3 regions of the Streptomyces cadmiisoli genome follow, and region 3 is predicted to be linked to each of the others. Evidence: riboswitches for the same ligand, from Rfam matches in the RefSeq annotation. Region 3 holds a riboswitch; each other region holds the start of a gene.
What was found. A riboswitch is a leader RNA that binds a small molecule or an ion and turns the genes downstream of it on or off. The one in region 3 is predicted to bind cobalamin.
Positions count from the first base shown of each region.

Region 1: it holds a riboswitch for cobalamin, as region 3 does, so the genes downstream of both, DN051_RS26785 (SCO2321 family membrane protein) here and DN051_RS13870 (energy-coupling factor ABC transporter permease) in region 3, are expected to answer to the same signal.
Region 2: it holds a riboswitch for cobalamin, as region 3 does, so the genes downstream of both, DN051_RS29300 (cobalamin biosynthesis protein) here and DN051_RS13870 (energy-coupling factor ABC transporter permease) in region 3, are expected to answer to the same signal.

Region 1 covers NZ_CP030073.1:6,131,735-6,137,069, reverse strand. Annotated here, with positions in the region: gene DN051_RS26805 (TetR family transcriptional regulator) at 1-579, shown strand, start outside; gene DN051_RS26800 (ferredoxin) at 865-1,098, opposite strand; gene DN051_RS26795 (aldehyde dehydrogenase) at 1,101-2,558, opposite strand; gene DN051_RS26790 (Strvi_7410 family MBL fold metallo-hydrolase) at 2,756-3,781, shown strand; cobalamin riboswitch at 3,888-4,031, shown strand; gene DN051_RS26785 (SCO2321 family membrane protein) at 4,167-5,335, shown strand, end outside.
Region 2 covers NZ_CP030073.1:6,680,272-6,685,606, reverse strand. Annotated here, with positions in the region: gene DN051_RS29310 (inorganic phosphate transporter) at 1-431, shown strand, start outside; gene DN051_RS29305 (hypothetical protein) at 460-681, shown strand; cobalamin riboswitch at 1,000-1,139, shown strand; gene DN051_RS29300 (cobalamin biosynthesis protein) at 1,248-2,189, shown strand; gene DN051_RS29295 (cobyric acid synthase) at 2,186-3,697, shown strand; gene cobN (cobaltochelatase subunit CobN) at 3,694-5,335, shown strand, end outside.
Region 3 covers NZ_CP030073.1:3,309,481-3,314,815, reverse strand. Annotated here, with positions in the region: gene ku (non-homologous end joining protein Ku) at 1-23, shown strand, start outside; gene DN051_RS13890 (DUF4142 domain-containing protein) at 100-840, opposite strand; gene DN051_RS13885 (energy-coupling factor ABC transporter ATP-binding protein) at 1,072-1,923, opposite strand; gene cbiQ (cobalt ECF transporter T component CbiQ) at 1,920-2,669, opposite strand; gene DN051_RS13875 (energy-coupling factor ABC transporter substrate-binding protein) at 2,676-3,029, opposite strand; gene DN051_RS13870 (energy-coupling factor ABC transporter permease) at 3,026-3,718, opposite strand; cobalamin riboswitch at 3,752-3,934, opposite strand; gene meaB (methylmalonyl Co-A mutase-associated GTPase MeaB) at 4,031-5,008, opposite strand; gene scpA (methylmalonyl-CoA mutase) at 5,005-5,335, opposite strand, start outside.

The DNA.
Region 1 (5,335 bases), 2.8 Mb from region 3:
CCCCTCACGGAGCGGCAGGAGGCACGCCGCCGCCGCATCCTGCGGGCGAGCGCGCAACTGGCCAGCAGGGGCGGCTTCGACGCGGTGCAGATGCGGGAGGTCGCGGAGTCCTCCCAGGTGGCGCTGGGCACGCTCTACCGCTACTTCCCCTCCAAGGTCCATCTGCTGGTCGCCACGATGCAGGACCAGTTGGAGCACATGCACGGCACGCTGCGCAAGAAGCCGCCGTCCGGTGCGACGGCGGCCGAGCGGGTCGCGGAGACCCTGATGCGCGCGTTCCGCGCCCTTCAGCGCGAGCCCCACCTGGCCGACGCGATGGTGCGGGCGCTGACCTTCGCGGACCGCAGCGTGAGCCCGGAGGTGGACCAGGTCTCCCGGCAGACCACGGTGATCATCCTGGACGCGATGGGACTGGACGACCCGACGCCGGCCCAGCTGTCCGCCGTGCGGGTCATCGAGCACACCTGGCACTCGGCGCTGATCACCTGGCTGTCGGGCCGCGCGTCCATCGCCCAGGTCAAGATCGACATCGAGACGGTGTGCCGGCTGATCGACCTGACGTCCCCCACGGACACGTGAACGACCTACGAGACGGGTTCCCTTCGCCGGCATTGCCCGGATCAGGTGACTAGGGGTCGCCTTCCGGTCGTCGCACTTCCACGACCTTCCGACCTCTCAGTCCGACCGTCGACGTCGGCCCCGGCGGAGACCGGGGTCTCTCGCAGAAGTCGGCTACTCCGGTCGAACTCCCTCACTCGCCTCGTAGGCCTATTAACAGAGTAATCCTCCCGGCCCGATATGGAACCTCCCGATCGATGATTCTTTGTCCGGATCGAGAGATTCCCCGCGCCGGGGAGCGTGCCGCTACTCCTCCGGCGGGAACACCGGCTCCCCGCTGCCCAGCAGGCTGATCGTGACCGCCTCCACCGGGCAGCCCTCCGCCGCCGCGAGGATCTTCTCGTTGGCGTCCGTCTCGGGATCGACGGGATGGGACTGGCGGCCCGCGTCGAGACGGAAGCCGTCCGGTGCGTGGTGGAGGCACTGGGCGGAGCCGATGCACAGGGACCGGTCGACCTCGACCTGCCAGCGGTCGCCCATGCCTACCCCTCCCAGCCGGCCGGCAGGTGGATCATCTTGTGCTCCAGGTACTCGGAGTAGCCCTCGGGGCCGAACTCGCGGCCCAGTCCGGAGTTCTTGTAGCCGCCGAAGGGGCCGAGCATGTCGAGGCTGAAGGTGTTGACCGAGTAGGTCCCGGTACGGACCCTGCACGCGACGTCGATGCCGCGTTCGACGTCCGCGGTCCACACGCTGCCGCTCAGCCCGTAGTCGGAGTCGTTCGCGATCCGCACCGCGTCGGCCTCGTCGTCGTACGGGAGCAGGCAGATCACCGGGCCGAAGATCTCCTCGCGCGCGATCCGCATCGAGTTGTCGACGTCGCCGAACAGCGTGGGCTCCACGTACCAGCCGCGGTCGAGGCCGGGCGGGCGGCCGCCGCCGGTGAGGATCTTCGCGCCCTCCTCCTGGCCGATGCGGATGTAGTCGAGGCTGCGCCGCTGCTGCCGCTGGGCGACCAGCGGGCCCACCTGAGTGGCCGGGTCCATCGGGTCGCCGACCACCAGGGCGCTCGCGGCGGCCGCGAAGGCGTCGGCGAACTCGTCGTAGCGCGAGCGGGGCAGCAGGATGCGGGTCTGCGCCACACAGGCCTGTCCGTTGTTCATCCAGGCCGCCGGGACGATCCCCGCGACAGCGGTCGCGACGTCCGCGTCCGGCAGAACGACCGCCGCCGACTTGCCGCCCAGTTCCAGCGTCACGCGGCTGAGGTTGCGCGCGGCGACCTCCATCACCCGCTTGCCGGCGGCGACCGAGCCGGTGAAGGAGATCTTGTCGACGCCCGGGTGCCCGACGAGGTGTTCGCTCACCTCGCGGTCCGCCGGGAGGATCGACAGCACGCCCTCGGGCAGCCCGGCCTCCTGGGCGATCTCGCCGAGCAGGTAGGCGTCGAGCGGCGACTCGGGGGCCGGTTTGAGCACCACCGTGCAGCCGGCGAGCAGCGCGGGCGCGAGCTTGGCTGCGGCGACGAACTGCGGGACGTTCCACGGGACGACGGCCGCGACGACGCCGACGGGTTCGCGCCGCACACGGATCCGCCCGAGGATTCCGGCGCGGGTCTCCTCGTAGGTGAAGTCGCGGGCGACCGTGATCGCCGCGTCCCAGACCATCATCGCGGCGAGCGACTGCGCGAGAACGCTCCAGGAGTACGGCGAGCCGTTCTCGGCGGAGATCACCCGTGCGATCTCGTCGTGCCGGGCGGCGATGCCGTCCTTGATCCGGGTGACGATCGCGATCCGTTCCGCGAGCGGGAGCCGGGGCCAGGGGCCGTCGTCGAACGCCCGCCGGGCCGCCGCGACCGCCCGGTCGACGTCCGCCGGCGAGGCGTGCGGCACCCGGCCGATGACCTCCTCGGTGTGCGGCGAGACCACCTCGATGACGTCCTTGCCCAGGGGGTCGGTCAACTCCCCGCCGATGAACAGCTGTCCGTGTTCCACGAGCTCGGTCATGGCCGACTGCCTCCCGAGGGCCGTTCCCTGCGACTTTTCCTGACGCCCCATCAGATAGGGGGCTACGAAGATGGATACCAGCTCCCCCCTGCGGAGTCCACGGACCGCACAGCACTCGCCCGACGGAACGGATGACTCGGGCTCCCATCGAAACCTGTTCTAGTTATAGTGGCGGCAGGCCGGCGACAGGGGGTTCCATGACGGACGTGACGGACCACGGCGCGGGCGTGCGGTCGCTGCGGGTCCCCATCCCGGACAACCCGCTCGGCCACACACTGGTGTACGTCCTCGACACCGACCGCGGCCCCGTGCTGGTCGACACCGGCTGGGACGACCCGGCGGCCTGGGACACCCTCGCCGCGGGACTGGCCGCGTGCGGCACCTCGCCGGCCGGGATCCACGGCGTGGTCGTCACCCACCACCACCCCGACCACCACGGCCTGTCGGGCCGGGTGCGCGAGGCGTCCGGTGCGTGGATCGCGATGCACGCGGCCGACGTCTCCGTGGTGCGGCGGACCCGGGAGACCGGACCCGACCGGTGGTACTCCTACATGACCGCCAAGCTGACCGCGGCCGGCGCCCCCGAGGAGCACATCGCGCCGCTGCGCACCGCCCGCCGGCGCACGCTGCCCGGCCTGTCCCCCGCCCTCCCCGACCGCGAGATCGTCCCCGGCGAACTGCTCGACCTGCCCGGCCGCCGGCTGCGCGCGATCTGGACGCCCGGCCACACACCGGGCCATGTGTGCCTGCACCTGGAGGAACAACACCCCGCGCGGCTGCCGGGCCGCGGCCGGCTGTTCTCCGGCGACCACCTGCTGCCCGAGATCACCCCGCACATCGGCCTGTACGAGGACCCGGACGACGCCACGGTCACCGACCCCCTCGGCGACTACCTCGACTCCCTGGAGCGCGTCGCCCGCCTCGCCCCCGCGGAGGTGCTCCCGGCCCACCAGTACGCGTTCGCCGACACCGGGGCCCGGGTACGGGAGTTGCTGGCCCACCACGAGGAGCGGCTGACCGGTCTGCTCGACCTGCTGGCCACCCCGCTCACCCCCTGGCAGCTCGCCGAGCGCATGGAGTGGAACCGCCCCTGGGACCGGATCCCGTACGGTTCGCGGAACATCGCCGTCTCGGAGGCGGAGGCCCATCTGCGGCGCCTGGTCAAGCAGGGCCGCGCGGAGGCGGTGACGGGGACCGAGCCGGTGGAGTACGTGCGCGTCTGACGCGGCGCGGGCCAAAGCCGGGACCGGCGGCGGCTCGGGCATCGGCACCGCGAGAACCCGCGCCCCCGTGCGCGCCCGGCCGCCGGGCCGGTGCCCCTCGGCCGCTTTCCTACGGACGGGTAGAGTGGCCGGGTCGTCATCACACCCGTACGGGGGGAAGCCGGTGCAAATCCGGCGCTGACCCGCAGCCGTGTGCCGGACCGAGAGGGTCCCGGCGAGCCGGAATGCCCCACGCGGAACGTGAACCGGCTCAAGCGCACCGGCAACCGGCCGGTGCGCGGCACCGTCGAGGCATGCGGAGCCGAGCCGCCCGGGGGTGTCCCGTGCTGCCCGGCTGTCGCGCGCCGAAGACGGACCCGACAGCTCAGAGAGGCACCCGCCGATCATGATTGCCCGCCGCAGCGCAGCGGTCCTGGCCGCCACCGCCGTGATCGGTGTCGCCGCGACCCCGTTCGCCCACGCCGCCGACCCGTCCCCGTCGGCCTCGCCGTCCGTGGCGAAGCCCGCCGGGCTGTACGGCGGCACCGACCCGACCTACGACGGTGTCTGGCGTCAGTCGCTCGCCCTGCTCGCCCAGGACACGGTGGGCGTCGAACCGGCCGCCGCGGCGGTGGACTGGCTCACCGGCCAGCAGTGCGCGAGCGGCGCCTTCGCCCCGTTCCGCGCCGACCCCGGCAGGGCCTGTGACGCCAAGACCCCGGTCGACACCAACATGACGGCCGCCGCGGTGCAGGCCCTCGCCGCGCTCGGCGGGCACGAGGCCGTCACCGGCAAGGCCGTCACCTGGCTGAAGTCGGCTCAAGCGGCGGACGGCGGCTGGGGTTACACCGCGGGCGGACCCAGCGACGCCAACTCCACCTCCCTGGTCGTCGGCGCCCTCACCGCCGTCGGCGAGCAGCCGCGCGACGTCGTCAAGGGCGGCAAGTCCCCCTACGACGCGCTGCTCTCCCTGTCCGTCCCCTGCGACGAGGACGGCGGCGGCGCCTTCGCCTACCAGCCGGACAAGAAGGGCGCGCTGGCGGCCGACGCCGACGCGACGGCGGCTGCGGTGATCGGCGCCCTCGGCGAGGGCCTGGCCGCCCCGGCGGCGGAGAAGGCCGCCGACGCCTCGTGCGCCGAGGGCGACCCCACCCCGGAGCAGGCCGCCGCCGGCGGCGCCGCCTATCTCGCGCAGGCCGTGAAGAAGGACGGTCACCTCATGTCCGCCCTCGCCGGCGCCGAGGACCAGCCGGACGTCGGCAACACCGCCGACGCCGTCGTCGCGCTCGCCGCGCAGGGCGGCGCCGAGCGGGCCGCGAAGCCGCTGGCCTGGCTGGAGCGGAACGGCCCCGAATGGGCCGCGCAGGGCGGCCCGTCCGCCTACGCCCAACTCGTCTTCGCCGCCCACGCCACCGGCACCGACCCCCGTGACTTCGGCGGCACCGACCTGGTCCAGCGCCTCAACGCGACCGGCCCGGCGCCGCGCGCGGCCGACCCGTCCCCCGAGGCCGAGTCGTCCGGGTCCGAGACCGAGGCCGACTCGGACGACGGTGCCGGCGTGTGGTGGATCGTCGG
Region 2 (5,335 bases), 3.4 Mb from region 3:
CCCACCTGGGCTTCTCCCTGTCCACCACGCACTCGGTCTCCGGTGCCGTGATGGGCGCGGGCCTCGGCCGCAAGGGCGGCGTCGTACGCTGGTCCACCGCCACCCGCATGTTCGTCGCCTGGGGTCTGACCCTGCCGGCCGCCGCGCTCGTCGGTGCCGTCGCAGAGTGGGTGACCGGCTTCGGCAGCTGGGGCACCGCGCTCGTGGCGATCTTCCTGGTCGGCTCCAGCGCCGCGATCTGGAAGGTCTCCCGGCGCGAGGTCGTCGACCACACCAACGTCAACGACACGGAGGACCAGGCCGACGTGGTGACCACGGCGATCGCCGCCGTCACCCCGCCCCCGCCGGTCGCGGCGGCCGACGACGCCGCGGCGACGATCCCCGCGCAGTCCACGGCCACGGACTCGGCGCCCTCCCGGGCGAGCGTCTGAGCCCCGGTACGAAGGAATCGGAAGCAGCATGAAGATCGACTGGGCGGCCCTCGGATCCGTCTTCGGCGTCAGCCTCGTGGCCACCGTGGCCCTCGTGGGCCTGTTCACCCTCGGCATCGCGGGTCTGTCGCACCGCGAGCGGGCGGCGGAGCGCGGTGAGTCGGCCGCGCTCGCGGTGACCGGCGCGTATGCGGCGTTCGCGGCGTGTGTGGCGGCGGTGACCTACGGGATCTACCTGATCGTGGCCTGACGGCCGGGCCGGGCGACCGGCCGGGCCCACCGACCGCACACGGCCCACCGACCGCACACGGTCCACCGACCGCGCATGGTCCACCGACCACACACGGCCCGCACACAGTTCACGGCCGAGGTCCCGCCTCGGCCGGCGCCCTGCCGGAACGTCCCCTCGGATCGTTCCGGCAGGGCGCCGACATGTCCGGCGCCGGATCGAACCGCGGCAACTCCGCACGCCCGGGCGCGTGTTGAAGGGGTGCCGCGAGAGGCGCCCGTGCCGGGCGGTGTGGAACGCGGCACACTGTCCCGTCGCAGGTCAACAGCAAGTTGACGGCCCTTCGGGCCCCATGGTGGACTTCCGGGGCCATGTACGGCGGCAAGAGAGGAAGCCGGTGCGAATCCGGCGCGGTCCCGCCACTGTGACCGGGGTAGTAACCCCCGGGAGCCAGGAACTCTCACCGCCGGTCTCGTCGAACCAGGGCGTGGACACCCTGAGTGAGGACATATCGCCATGCTCGGCTGCCGTTCGAGGTTGAGGTTCAGTACCGGGGTTCCGCCCGAGCCGACGGTCGGCTGAGCCGCGTGCGTGCCGATCGCGTCTTCGCGTACGGCGCCACCGCCGGTCTTCTGGGGGATCTGCTTCTCGGCGATCCACGCCGCGGCCATCCCGTCGCCCTGTTCGGGCGCGCCGCCGCCGCCGTGGAACGGCGGCTGTGGCGGGACCACCGCGGACGGGGGGCGGTGCACACCGCCGTGTGCGTCGGCGGTGCCGTGGCGCTCGGAGCCCTCGCCCGGCGGGCCGCGCGTCCCTCCGCCGTCGCTTCCGTCGCGCTGACCGGCGTCGCCACCTGGGCCGTCGTCGGGGGCACCTCGCTCGCCCGTGAGGCGCGCGCCGTCGGGCGTGCCCTGGAAGCGGGGGACGTCGAAGGCGCGCGGCGCCGGCTGCCGCATCTGTGCGGGCGCGATCCGCAGGCGCTGGACGCCGACGGGATCGCCCGCGCGGTCGTGGAGTCCGTCGCCGAGAACACCTCCGACGCCGTCGTCGGGGCGCTGGTGTGGGGTGCGGTGGCGGGAGTGCCCGGGCTGCTCGGCTTCCGCGCGGTGAACACCCTCGACGCCATGGTCGGGCACAGGTCGCCACGGCACCTGCGGTACGGGTGGGCTTCGGCCCGCCTCGACGACCTGGCCGGCTGGCCCGGCGCCCGGCTGACGGCCGGGCTCGCCACGGTGGCCGGTCCCGATCCGCGGGGCGCCGTACGGGCCTGGCGCGCGGACGCCGGCCGGCATCCCAGCCCGAACGCCGGGCCGGTGGAGGCCTCGTTCGCGGGTGCGCTCGGCGTCCGGCTCGGCGGAACGCTGTCCTACGCGGGCCGGGTCGAACACCGGCCGGTGCTCAACGGGACGGGGCGCGCCGTCCGGGTCACCGACGTCGAGCGGGCGGTACGGCTGTCCCGGCGCGTCGCACTGCTCGCGCTCGGCGCCTGTGCCGCCGGGCGACTGCTGACAAAGGGGCGTACGTCATGAGTGGTGGGGGTCTGCTGGTCGCCGGCACCACCTCCGACGCCGGCAAGAGCGTCGTCACCGCCGGGATCTGCCGCTGGCTGGTGCGCCGCGGCGTGAAGGTGGCGCCGTTCAAGGCGCAGAACATGTCGCTGAACTCGTTCGTCACCCGTGAGGGCGCCGAGATCGGGCGGGCGCAGGCCATGCAGGCGCAGGCCGCGCGCGTCGAGCCGTCGGCGCTGATGAATCCCGTACTGCTCAAGCCGGGCGGCGAGCGGAGCAGTCAGGTCGTGCTGATGGGCAGGCCGGTCGGTGAGATGAGCGCGCGCGGGTACCACGGGGGCCGGCAGCAGCAGCTGCTGGGAACGGTGCTGGACTGCCTGTCCGAGTTGCGGGACACGTACGACGCGGTGATCTGCGAGGGGGCCGGCAGTCCGGCCGAGATCAATCTGCGGCGGACCGACATCGTGAACATGGGCATCGCCCGCAACGCCGGGCTGCCCGTCCTCGTCGTGGGGGACATCGACCGGGGCGGTGTCTTCGCCTCGTTCTTCGGGACGGTGGCGCTGCTCGGGCCCGAGGACCAGGCGCTCGTCGCCGGGTTCCTCGTCAACAAGTTCCGCGGCGACGTGTCCCTGCTGGAGCCGGGCCTCGACATGCTGCACGGCCTGACCGGGCGGCGGACCTACGGTGTCCTGCCGTTCCGGCACGGCCTCGGCATCGACGAGGAGGACGGGCTGCGGGTCTCGCTGCGCGGGACCGTGCGGGAGTCCGCCGTGGCGCCGCCCGCCGGTGAGGACGTGCTGCGGGTCGCCGTGTGCGCCGTACCGCTGATGTCCAACTTCACCGACGTCGACGCGCTGGCCGCCGAGCCCGGCGTGGTGGTCCGGTTCGTGGACCGCCCCGAGGAACTGGCCGACGCCGACCTGGTGATCGTGCCCGGCACGCGGGGCACGGTAAGGGCGCTGGAGTGGCTGCGGGAGCGGGGACTGGCCGAGGCGATCGCGCGCAGGGCCGCCGAGGACCGGCCCGTGCTCGGCATCTGCGGCGGTTTCCAACTGCTCGGCGAGCACATCGAGGACGACGTGGAGAGCCGCCGCGGGCACGTCGACGGCCTCGGACTGCTGCCCGTGCGGGTGCGGTTCGCCCGCGAGAAGACCCTCGCCCGTCCCGTCGGCGAGGCACTCGGCGAACCGGTCGAGGGCTACGAGATCCATCACGGCGTCGCCGAGATCCTCGGCGGCGAGGCCTTTCTGGACGGCTGCCGGGTCGGCCGGACCTGGGGCACGCACTGGCACGGCTCCCTGGAGTCGGACGGTTTCCGGCGCGCCTTCCTGCGCGAGGTGGCCGCCGCCGCGGGCCGCCGCTTCGTACCGGCGCCGGACACGTCTTTCGCCGCGCTGCGCGAGGAGCAGCTCGACCGGCTCGGCGACCTGATCGAACAGCACGCGGACACGGACGCGCTGTGGCGGCTCATCGAGTCCGGCGCGCCGCAAGGACTGCCCTTCATCCCACCGGGAGCGCCCGCATGAGCACTGTGTTGTTGTTGTCGACCGCGGACACCGATCTGCTGGCGGCCCGAGCCTCCGAGGCCGCGTACCGGATCGGCAACCCGACCCGGGTGGACGTCCGCGGGGAGCTGCCGGGCCTCCTCGACGGCACGGACGTCGCCGTCGTACGGCTGCTCGGCGGCAAGCGCGCCTGGGAGGACGGCCTGGCCGCCCTGAAGGCGTCGGGGATCCCCACCGTGCTGCTGGGCGGCGAGGCGGTGCCCGACGCCGAGCTGATGGCCGAGTCGTCGGTGCCGGCCGGTGTGGTGGCCGAGGCGCTGCGGTATCTCGTCGAGGGCGGTCCGGCCAACCTGACCGAGCTGGCGAGGTTCCTGTCCGACACCGTGCTGCTCACGGGTGAGGGCTTCGTCGAACCGCAGCGGATGCCGGAGTACGGGGTCAGCGGGCAGCGCCCGCGCACCGAGGGCCGGCCGACGGTCGGCGTGCTGTTCTACCGGGCCCACGAGCTGAGCGGCAACACGGCGTTCGTCGACACGCTGTGCGACGCGATCGAGGCCCACGGCGCCAACGCCCTCCCGGTGTACTGCGGTTCGCTGCGCGGCGCGGACGCCGGGCTCTACGAGCTCCTCGGCGGGGCCGACGCCCTGGTCGCCACCGTCCTCGCCGCGGGCGGCACGCACGCCTCGCAGGCGTCGGCGGGCGGCGACGAGGAGGCCTGGGACATCGGGGCGCTGGCCGACCTGGACGTCCCGGTGCTGCAGGGTCTGTGCCTGACCTCCTCGCGCGCGGTGTGGGAGGCGTCGGACGCCGCCCTGTCCCCCATGGACGCGGCGATGCAGGTCGCCATCCCGGAGTTCGACGGCCGTCTGATCACCGTGCCGTTCTCCTTCAAGGAGCAGGGCCCGGACGACGTGCCCGTGTACGTGGCCGACCCCGAGCGGGCCGGGCGCGTCGCCGGTATCGCCGTACGGCACGCGGCGCTCAAGCACAAGGCGAACGCGGACAAGAGGCTGGCGCTGGTCTTCACCGCGTACCCGACGAAGCACTCGCGGGTCGGCAACGCGGTCGGCCTCGACACACCCGCCTCCGCGGTGCGGGTGCTGGACGCGCTCAGGGACGCCGGCTACTCCCTCACCGACCACCCCGACAACGGCGACGAGCTGATCCACCGTCTGATCGAGGCCGGCGGCCACGACGTCGAGTGGCTGACGGAGGACCAGCTGGCCGCCGCGCCCGCGCGCGTGCCGCTGGCCGACTACCGGGCGTGGTTCGACCGGCTCGACCCCGCGCTGCGCGACGCGATGCTCACCGCCTGGGGCGAGCCGCCGGGCTCCCTGTACGTCGACGGGGACGACATCGTGCTCGCCTCGCTGCGGTTCGGGAACGTCGTCGTGATGATCCAGCCGCCGCGCGGCTTCGGCGAGAACCCGATCGCGATCTACCACGACCCGGACATGCCGCCCTCCCACCACTACGTGGCGGCCTACCGCTGGCTGGAGAACTCCTTCGGCGCCGACGCGATCGTGCACATGGGCAAGCACGGCACGATGGAGTGGCTGCCGGGCAAGGGACTCGGGCTGAGCGCGGGCTGCGCGCCCGACGCGGTCCTCGGCGACCTGCCGCTGGTCTACCCGTTCATCGTCAACGACCCCGGCGAGG
Region 3 (5,335 bases):
CCACCCGCAAACGGTCGGCCTGACCGATCGGCCCGCCCCCGCCCCGTCCCCTTCCCCGGCCGCCGGGCACGCCCCGGACGTGCCGCGTGCCGGGACGGGTCAGCGCACCGTCGGACTGGGCGACGGGGTCGAGGTGTTGACGTCCAGACCGGGAGGTTCGGGCAGGACCAGGACCGGCGCTCCGGGCTGCGGCGGAGGCGGCGTCAGCTGCTCCTTGGGCAGCTTCGGCGGGCTGGTCTGCACGAGGTTCACCTGGTCGAAGTTGACCATCTCGGTCTTCTCCAGCACCGTGATGTGGTCCAGCACGGTGTCGTTGGCCTGGTCCGCCAGGGCCCGGACCAGCGTGTTCTTCGTGCTGGCACGGATCTTGGCGACGACCGGGAAGATCTGCCCGTGCGTGATGCGCATGATGTTCGCCGCGGTGGTGTCGAACTGCTTGCCCTGCTCCGCGTCCACGCTCGCCACGAACTGCTCCTGCTGCGGCGACGCCTGGTTCGGCAGGGTGATGCCCAGTTCGGGGGCGATCTTGCGGCAGGTCGCGTCGAGCCGGGCGTGCCCCACCACCAGGTGCTCGCCGGCCTCCTTCATCTCCGGCGTGGTCCCGCGCTTCATCGCCAGCAGCCCGAGCGGGTGCTCCCACAGCCCGGCCGCCCGCACCTTCACGACGAAGTCCCGGTCGGCCTCGGTGAGCGGTCCGTACGGCGTGTTGGCGATGATGCGGTCCTGCGAGCTCGACGTCTTCTCGATCCCGAGCATGGCGGGATAGGCGAGGGCGGCGAGCGTCAGGGTGAGTGCGCCGCCCACGAAGACGGTTCCTACCATGCTGCGCGATATGCGCATTCTGCCTCCAGCGGCGAACGGCTCCGGACGTCAAGGGATACGGATCAAAGGCGTCCGGCAATCATCACGCCGGGCAAAATCTGCCCGGACGGGTTATGGCGTGCGTCACAGGAAACCCGGCCGCACCTGCCGGTTGTGTGTGTGGGGCGTGCGGTCGGGCCCGCCTGTTGAGGGAGGGGTGCGGTCGGGCCCGACCGTGGTGCGGGCCGGACCGTGGTGCGCGCCGCGGTCTCAGTCCCGGGCGCCGGTGCGGGACGCCGTGAGGGCGGCCAGCTCCTCGGCCGTGCGCGGACCGGGCGCCGACGCGTCCAACAGCTTCTGGGCGCGCAGCAGTTCCGCCGCCGCCACCCCCCACGGCAGCCGCAGTCCCGCCTGTTGCAGGAGGTCCGCGCGGGCCAGGGTCGCGGGCGCGGGACCGGTGCGCGCACCGGACGGGGTGAGCAGCGCCGCGTCGTCCGCCCAGCGCAGCGCGAGATCCACGTCATGGGTGGCCATCACCACGGTCGTACCGCGTTCGATGAGCCCGCCCAGGGTCGCGAGCAGCCGTTCCTGGCCGTCGGGGTCGAGGCCCGCGGTCGGCTCGTCGAGGATCAGCACCCGCGGCCGCATGGCGACGGCACCGGCGATGGCGGTCCGTTTGCGCTGCCCGTAGGAGAGCAGGTGCGTGGGCCGGTCGGCGAGCCGGGTGATGTCCAGCGCATCGAGTGCCTCGGCGACGCGGGAGCGCACCTCCGGTTCGGGCAGGCCGAGGTTCAGCGGCCCGAAGGACACGTCCTGGGCGACGGACGCGGCGAACAGCTGGTCGTCCGGGTCCTGCACCACCAACTGCACCGTCGTCCGCAGCCGGGTCAGCCCCCGGCGGTCGTACGAGACCGGCCGGCCCTCCACCGTCAGCTGCCCGGCGCGCGGCCGCAGTCCACCGCTGAGCAGCCGCATCAGTGTCGTCTTGCCGCTGCCGTTGCGCCCGAGCAGGGCGAGCGCACGTCCCTCGGACACCGCGAAGTCCAGACCGTCGAGCACGACGGGCCCGTCCGCGTAGGCGAAGGACACGCCCCGCAGGGCGACGAGCGCGGAATCGCTCATGACAGGGGCCTTTCCAATACGAGGGTGAGGGCGACCAGCGCGGCCAGCAGCGACACACTGGCCGCCGCGAAGCGGACGGAGACACGGGCCTCGGGCACCAGCACGCGCAGGGTGCCGTCGTAGCCGCGCCCGGCGAGCCCCGCCTGGAGCCGGGCCGCCCGGTCGAAGGCGCGCACGAACGCGGTCGCGCCCAGCCCGGCCAGGGACCGCCAGGTGGCGGCGCGGGTGGTGTGCCCGAGCCGGGCCGCCTGCGCCTCCCGGATCCGCCGTACCGCGTCCAGCAGCAGAAAGCTCATGCGGTACGTCACCAGTGCCACGTCGACGACGGGCGCGGGCACGCCCGCCCGTACCAGCCGCGGCAGCAGATCGGACATCGGCGTGGTGAACGCGAACAGCAGCACGCCCAGCGAGGCGGCCGAGGTGCGCAGCAGCAGCTCCCCGGCGCGCACCGGACCCCCCTCGGCCGGGCCGACGAACCCGCCCGGCCCGCCGACCTGCACCAGCAGAGTGGCCGCTCCGGTCACGCAGAAGCCCAGCGGCACCCGGTAGGCGCGCCACAGCCGGCGCGGGGGCACCCCCGCCGGACCGAGCAGCACCACCAGAGCCGTCACGAGTACCAGGGCGGCGCCCGGCCAGGGCGGCAGCGAGATCGCCAGCGCCGTGAGTCCCAGTCCGAGCACCGCCTTGTCGACGGGATGGCGGCGGCGCCAGCGACTGCTGTGCGCCGCCGCGTCGATCGGCAGCACGCGCGATCAGGACCCCTCGGCCGGCGTCCGCGCGTCCCGCTCCCCGGCGTCCGCGCGGGTCCGCAGCTCGCCCTGGCGGCGTCCCCGGCGCAGACCGAAGTAGTAGGCGAGCACGCCCGCGCCGATGGCCGCCTGTAGGGCGAACAGCGCCGACTCGATCTCGCCGGACGGCGGTTCGTACAAGGGCGTGAACCAGGGTTCGTAGTCCGGTTCGAGTTCGGTGATCGCCGTCTCCGCCTGGGCGTCGGCGCCGGTGAACGGCTCCTCCTTGTGGTCGCCGAGGCCGAGGGCCAGCGGCAGCACCGCGAGCGCGGCCACCACGAGCAGCAGCAGGGCGTTGATCTTCGTGTTCCGGTTCACCGGGCCACCGCCTCGGTGCCGGCCTTCCGGGTGACCAGGACGCCGAGCCGGGTCAGCTCACCGCTGCTCGACTGCACCAGCAGCCGCATCACGAGCACCGTGAGCAGGCCCTCGCTGACCGCGAGCGGGATCTGGGTGACGGCGAAGATGGTGCCGAACTTGCCGAGTGCGCCCAGGAATCCGCTGCCCGGGTCGGGGAAGGCGAGCGCCAGCTGCACGCTGGTGACGCAGTACGTGGACAGGTCGGCGACGAACGCTCCGAAGAACACCGCGACCATCAGCGGCACGTCGTACCGCCGCAGCAGCCGGTACATCCCGTACCCGGCCCACGGCCCGACGATCGCCATCGAGAAGACGTTGGCGCCGAGCGTGGTCAGGCCGCCGTGCGCGAGCAGCAGCGCCTGGAACAGCAGGGTGATGGTGCCCAGCACCGCCATGACCGGCGGCCGGAACAGGATCGCGCCCAGCCCGGTGCCGGTGGGATGCGAGCAGCTCCCGGTCACGGACGGCAGTTTCAGCGCGGACAGGACGAACGTGAAGGCCCCGGAGGCACCGAGGAGCAGTGTGCTCTCGGGGTGCTCCTTGACCTCACGGGTGAGTGACCGGACTCCGTGGACGACGAACGGCGCCGACGCGACGCTCCAGGCGACCGCGTGCGCCGGAGGAAGAAAACCCTCGGCTATGTGCATGGCTCAGCAGACCCTCTCCAGCACCTCGTGGATGGTGTACGACGCGCCTTGGCCGGTCTCCTGGCTGACGGGTGACACCGCCCGGTCTCCGCCTTCCCGGGTCCGAGGACCCAGTGGCTGCCCCTGAGGGCCGGAGCCGGACTTCCCGATCACAGTGGCGAGGGCCGCACCGGTTTCACACCGGATTTCCCGTGCACCAAGGCGTGGTGACAGTAGTGCTCATCCCGGGACGGGACAAGCGCGCCCCGGGCGGCGTGCGGACGGTGCCCGCCCGCTCGCGTCCCGGCCGTCGCGCCGTCCCACGGGGGACGCTCAGGTCCCGCCGAACGCCCCCAGAATGCGTTCGGCCGCCAGGGTCGCGGTCAACTCCCCGTCCCTGACCCGCTGTTCGAGTTCCGGCGCGAGCGCCCGCACCGCCGGGTCCGCGTGCAGCCGGCCCAGCAGCTCGTCGCGGACCATCGACCAGGTCCAGTCGACCTGCTGGTCGCGCCGCTTGGCGGCGAGCCGGCCCGTGGACTCCAGCAGCGTGCGGTGCTGCTCCAGCCGTTCCCACACGGCGTCCAGGCCGGTCGACTCACGAGCGCTGCAGTGCAGCACGGGCGGGGTCCAGGCGGCGTCCCGGCCGTGCATGAGGCGCAGGGCGCCGGACAACTCCCGGGCCGCGGCGCGCGCGTCGCGCTCGTGCGGCCCGTCGGCCTTGTTCACGGCGATCACGTCGGCGAGTTCCAGGACGCCCTTCTTGATGCCCTGGAGCTGGTCGCCGGTGCGGGCCAGGGTGAGCAGCAGGAAGGAGTCGACCATGTTCGCGACGGCGGTCTCCGACTGGCCGACGCCGACCGTCTCCACCAGCACGACGTCGTACCCGGCCGCCTCCATCACCACGATCGACTCGCGGGTGGCCTTGGCGACGCCGCCGAGCGTGCCGGCGGTGGGCGAGGGGCGGATGAACGCCGCCGGGTCCACGGCCAGCCGCTCCATCCGGGTCTTGTCGCCCAGGATGGAGCCGCCCGTACGGCTCGACGAGGGGTCGACGGCGAGGACGGCGACCCGGTGGCCGAGCGAGGTGAGCAGGGTGCCGAACGCGTCGATGAAGGTCGACTTGCCCACCCCCGGCACACCGCTGACACCGATCCGCCGGGCCCGGCCGCTGTGCGGCAGCAGCTCGGTCAGCAACTCCTGGGCCAGCGCCCGGTGCTGGGGCCGGGTGGACTCGACGAGGGTGATGGCCCGGGCCACCGTCGCCCGCTTCCCGTCCAGCACACCCTTCACATACGCGTCGAGACCGATCACAGCTCGTGTCCGAGGCCGGCCGCCAGCCGCCGCACCAGGTCGTGTGCCGCGTCCGGGATCACCGTCCCCGGCCCGAACACGGCCACCGCGCCCATCTCCAGCAGGGTCGGCACGTCCTGCGGCGGAATCACGCCGCCGACGACGACCACGATGTCCTCGCGGCCCTCCGCCGCCAGTTCCTCCCGCAGCGCGGGGACGAGGGTGAGGTGACCGGCGGCCAGCGAGGAGACGCCGACGATGTGCACGTCCGCCTCCACCGCCTGCCGGGCGACCTCGGCGGGCGTCTGGAACAGCGGGCCGACGTCCACGTCGAAGCCGAGGTCGGCG